2 regions of the Paenibacillus sp. G34 genome follow, and region 1 is predicted to be linked to the other one. Evidence: a T-box and tRNA genes for the amino acid it is inferred to sense, from the RefSeq annotation. Region 1 holds a T-box; the other holds one or more tRNA genes.

Region 1 (2,200 bases):
AAGATGGGATGACCAAAAAGGGACGTTGCCGAGTGAAAATCGGGAAATTTGCTTAAGGTTGTTGCAGGATAATCCGAATTCTTGTCGAAATGTTAAACGTAAAGGTAAAAAAATATTCGGCGATTCCGATATACATTAAAGTGCAAGATATTTGGATCTCTGATCATGTCATGTGAGGACAGAACTTGTATTCCGTACAGATTGCCAGATCCGGCATCTTGTATAGGGCTCACTTGGGTGGAACCCATATGCTGCAAACCTTCTCTAAACGTGAGAAGGAATTTTTACAGGAGGTGGACAGCATGCCATTAACGCCGCTGGACATACATAACAAGGAATTCTCCCGACGCTTGCGTGGGTATGACGAGGATGAAGTCAATGAATTTCTGGATCAAGTCATCAAAGATTACGAAGGCGTCATCCGCGAGAACAAAGAGCTGAGCAATCAGTTGCTGTCCGTTCAGGAGAAGCTGGATCATTTTGCTACCATCGAGGAAACTCTTAGCAAAACGATCATCATTGCACAGGAAGCTGCTGATGATGTGAAGAATAACGCGAAGAAGGAAGCTCAGTTAATCGTGAAGGAAGCAGAGAAAAATGCAGACCGAATCGTTAACGAAGCCCTTGGTAAATCACGTAAGATTGCGTTGGAAGTGGAAGAGCTGAAGAAACAGGCTTCGATCTATCGCGCGCGTTTCCGCACGCTTGTTGAAGCTCAGCTTGAACTGTTGACACAGGATGGTTGGGAAGCACTGGAGAGCCGTGAGCAGGAAGTGCGTGACCGTGAGCGGGAGATGAAAGAAATTTATTAGTCTGCTGCCCGGTTGACTTTTGCGGGTAAAGAAGCTATAACTATATTCATATTGAATAGTGATTCCATGACGGGCTCAGTACGTTATGATCTCATCCCTCAGAGAGTTGGTGTCTGGTGCAAACCAACGGATGAGTTATAGCCGAATATCTCCCCGGAGAAGTGACGCTGAAGCGGTAATGCAATGCCGTGTGTAAGCTGAACCGTAAACCGTACGTTATAACGGTACCCTGCATCAGTTTAGCGGGGCTTAAGCGCTGTTGATGACAGAGCATACTCAGGTAACCTGAATGTGGTTTGTGATGAACAGAATTAGGGTGGTAACGCGAGCATAACCTCGTCCCTTTCCAGGGACGAGGTTTTTTTGTGTCCCAAAACGGTGAGCGGAATGAGCAGAACGGGTGGTTTTTTTTCCATCAATTCATCTTAACAAAAGAAAGGAAGTTGAACAGCATGCAACGAGTGGATGTCAAAGAGAAAGCACGCGCACGAGAATTACGTGTATTAGATAAATGGAAAACGGAGAATACGTTCAAACGCTCCATTGAGAATCGAGAGGGTAAGCCAAACTTTGTATTTTATGAAGGTCCGCCTACAGCGAACGGTAAACCACATATCGGTCACGTTCTCGGCCGTGTAATCAAAGACTTTGTGGGTCGTTACAACACAATGAAGGGTTATCGCGTCGTACGTAAAGCAGGATGGGATACACATGGTTTACCTGTAGAGCTTGGTGTACAGAAGAAGTTGGGTATCTCCCACAAGTGGGAAATCGAAGATTATGGCGTGGAGAAATTTATCAACGAGTGTAAAGCGAGCGTATTCGAATACGAGCAGCAGTGGCGCGACTTGACGGAAGGTATTGGATACTGGACGGATATGAATAATCCGTACATCACACTCGACAACAACTACATTGAGAGTGTGTGGAACATCCTGGCGACGATCCATGAGAAAGGTTTGTTGTACCGCGGTCACCGCGTAAGTCCATACTGCCCTTCTTGCCAGACAACACTGAGTTCGCATGAAGTTGCACAAGGATACAAGGACGTTAAAGACCTGAGTGCAACTGCGAAATTCAAGCTGCAAGACAGCGGCGAATTCGTATTGGCTTGGACGACAACACCATGGACACTTCCTTCACACGTTGCTCTTGCTGTGAACCCGGAAATGGATTATTCCCGTGTACGTCAGAACGATGAAGTGTACATCATGGCAACAAATCTGGTGGAGAAAGTAATGAAAGACAGCAAAGGCGAGTATGAGATCATCGGTTCACTGAAAGGTGCGGACCTGGTCGGTAAAACGTACAGCCCGCCATTTAACTATGTACAGGCAGAGAAAACAAACATCGTGCTTGGTGCAGGATTTGTAACGGATGCAAGCGGT
Region 2 (2,200 bases), 1.2 Mb from region 1:
GGTGCCCTTCGGGGAAAGTTGAGACAGGTGGTGCATGGTTGTCGTCAGCTCGTGTCGTGAGATGTTGGGTTAAGTCCCGCAACGAGCGCAACCCTTATATTTAGTTGCCAGCACTTCGGGTGGGCACTCTAGATAGACTGCCGGTGACAAACCGGAGGAAGGTGGGGATGACGTCAAATCATCATGCCCCTTATGACCTGGGCTACACACGTACTACAATGGCCGGTACAACGGGCTGCGAAATCGCGAGATGGAGCTAATCCCAGCAAAGCCGGTCTCAGTTCGGATTGCAGGCTGCAACTCGCCTGCATGAAGTCGGAATTGCTAGTAATCGCGGATCAGCATGCCGCGGTGAATACGTTCCCGGGTCTTGTACACACCGCCCGTCACACCACGAGAGTTTATAACACCCGAAGTCGGTGGGGTAACCGCAAGGAGCCAGCCGCCGAAGGTGGGATAGATGATTGGGGTGAAGTCGTAACAAGGTAGCCGTATCGGAAGGTGCGGCTGGATCACCTCCTTTCTATGGAGAATCGTCTTCTGCAACGAAGACATTCAAATTTTAAATCTAGCCAGGTCGGCTAGTTACTCACTCGTTGCTCAGTTTTGAGAGCTCAAACTCTCGAACGTTTGGTGGCGATAGCGAAGGGGTTCCACACGTTCCCATCCCGAACACGACCGTTAAGCCCTTCAGCGTCGATGGTACTTGGACCGCAGGGTCCTGGGAGAGTAGAACGCCGCCAAGCGTAACCCATTATGGGTTCAAAAAAATATAATGTGGGCCCTTAGCTCAGTTGGTTAGAGCGCACCTCTGATAAGGGTGAGGCCGGTGGTTCGAGTCCACCAGGGCCCACCATTTCTTCATCTAATATAATATGGGGCCATAGCTCAGCTGGGAGAGCGCCTGCCTTGCAAGCAGGAGGTCAGCGGTTCGATCCCGCTTGGCTCCACCAAAAAGATTTTTAAGTTTGTTCTTTGAAAACTAGATATCGAAACGAAACAAACGCGAATTAGAACATTCCTTTTTAGCTGAACTTGTGTTCAACAAGTTTCAATAAAAACGGTAGATTGCTGGAGCGAGTGATCGAAATGGAGCGACTTTTGGCTTTGGACGTAGTCCAAAACAAGGGAAGCGACAGCTCGAACACGAGCGACCTGGTTAAGCTACTAAGAGCACACGGAGGATGCCTAGGCGCTAGGAGCCGATGAAGGACGTGGCGAACAACGAAACTGCCTCGGGGAGCTGTAAGCAAGCTTTGATCCGGGGATGTCCGAATGGGGAAACCCAGCTGGGGTAATATCCAGTTACTCATAACTGAATACATAGGTTATGTAGAGGCATACCAGGGGAACTGAAACATCTAAGTACCCTGAGGAAGAGAAAACAATAGTGATTCCGTCAGTAGCGGCGAGCGAACGCGGAGAAGCCCAAACCAAGGAGCTTGCTCTTTGGGGTTGTGGGACGTCTCACATGGAGTTACAAAGGAACCGGTTAAGCGAAGAGGTCTGGAAAGGCCCGCCAAAGAAGGTAAAAGCCCTGTAATTGAAAGTCTGTTCCCTCCGAGACGGATCCCGAGTAGTGCGGGGCACGTGAAACCCCGTATGAATCCGGCAGGACCATCTGCCAAGGCTAAATACTTCCTAGCGACCGATAGTGAAGCAGTACCGTGAGGGAAAGGTGAAAAGCACCCCGGAAGGGGAGTGAAATAGAACCTGAAACCGTGTGCTTACAAAAAGTCAGAGCCCGTTTTAGGGGTGATGGCGTGCCTTTTGTAGAATGAACCGGCGAGTTACGTTCCCGTGCAAGGTTAAGGTGAAGAGCCGGAGCCGCAGCGAAAGCGAGTCTGAATAGGGCGACATAGTACGTGGACGTAGACCCGAAACCGGGTGATCTACCCCTGTCCAGGGTGAAGGTGCGGTAACACGCACTGGAGGCCCGAACCCACGCATGTTGAAAAATGCGGGGATGAGGTGGGGGTAGCGGAGAAATTCCAATCGAACTCGGAGATAGCTGGTTCTCCCCGAAATAGCTTTAGGGCTAGCCTCGGAAAACAGAGTCGTGGAGGTAGAGCACTGATTGGGTGCGGGGCCCGCAAGGGTTACCAAGCTCAGTCAAACTCCGAATGCCATAGACTTACTTCCGGGAGTCAGACAGTGAGTGCTAAGATCCATTGTCAAAAGGGAAACAGCCCAGACCATC

What was found. The T-box of region 1 lies ahead of ileS (isoleucine--tRNA ligase). A T-box ahead of a tRNA ligase gene usually reads a tRNA of that ligase, here a tRNA-Ile.
Region 2: it has a tRNA-Ile gene. The T-box ahead of ileS (isoleucine--tRNA ligase) is inferred to sense a tRNA for this amino acid. The anticodon was not compared.

The regions. Positions count from the first base shown of each region.
Region 1 is NZ_CM166469.1:4,310,034-4,312,233, reverse strand. Features, by position in the region: gene AC1VYS_RS19715 (YlmH family RNA-binding protein) at 1-56, shown strand, start outside; gene AC1VYS_RS19710 (DivIVA domain-containing protein) at 303-812, shown strand; T-box leader at 870-1,159, shown strand; gene ileS (isoleucine--tRNA ligase) at 1,265-2,200, shown strand, end outside.
Region 2 is NZ_CM166469.1:5,515,525-5,517,724, reverse strand. Features, by position in the region: rRNA gene AC1VYS_RS25055 (16S ribosomal RNA) at 1-523, shown strand, start outside; rRNA gene rrf (5S ribosomal RNA) at 630-746, shown strand; tRNA gene AC1VYS_RS25045 (tRNA-Ile) at 780-856, shown strand; tRNA gene AC1VYS_RS25040 (tRNA-Ala) at 878-953, shown strand; rRNA gene AC1VYS_RS25035 (23S ribosomal RNA) at 1,158-2,200, shown strand, end outside.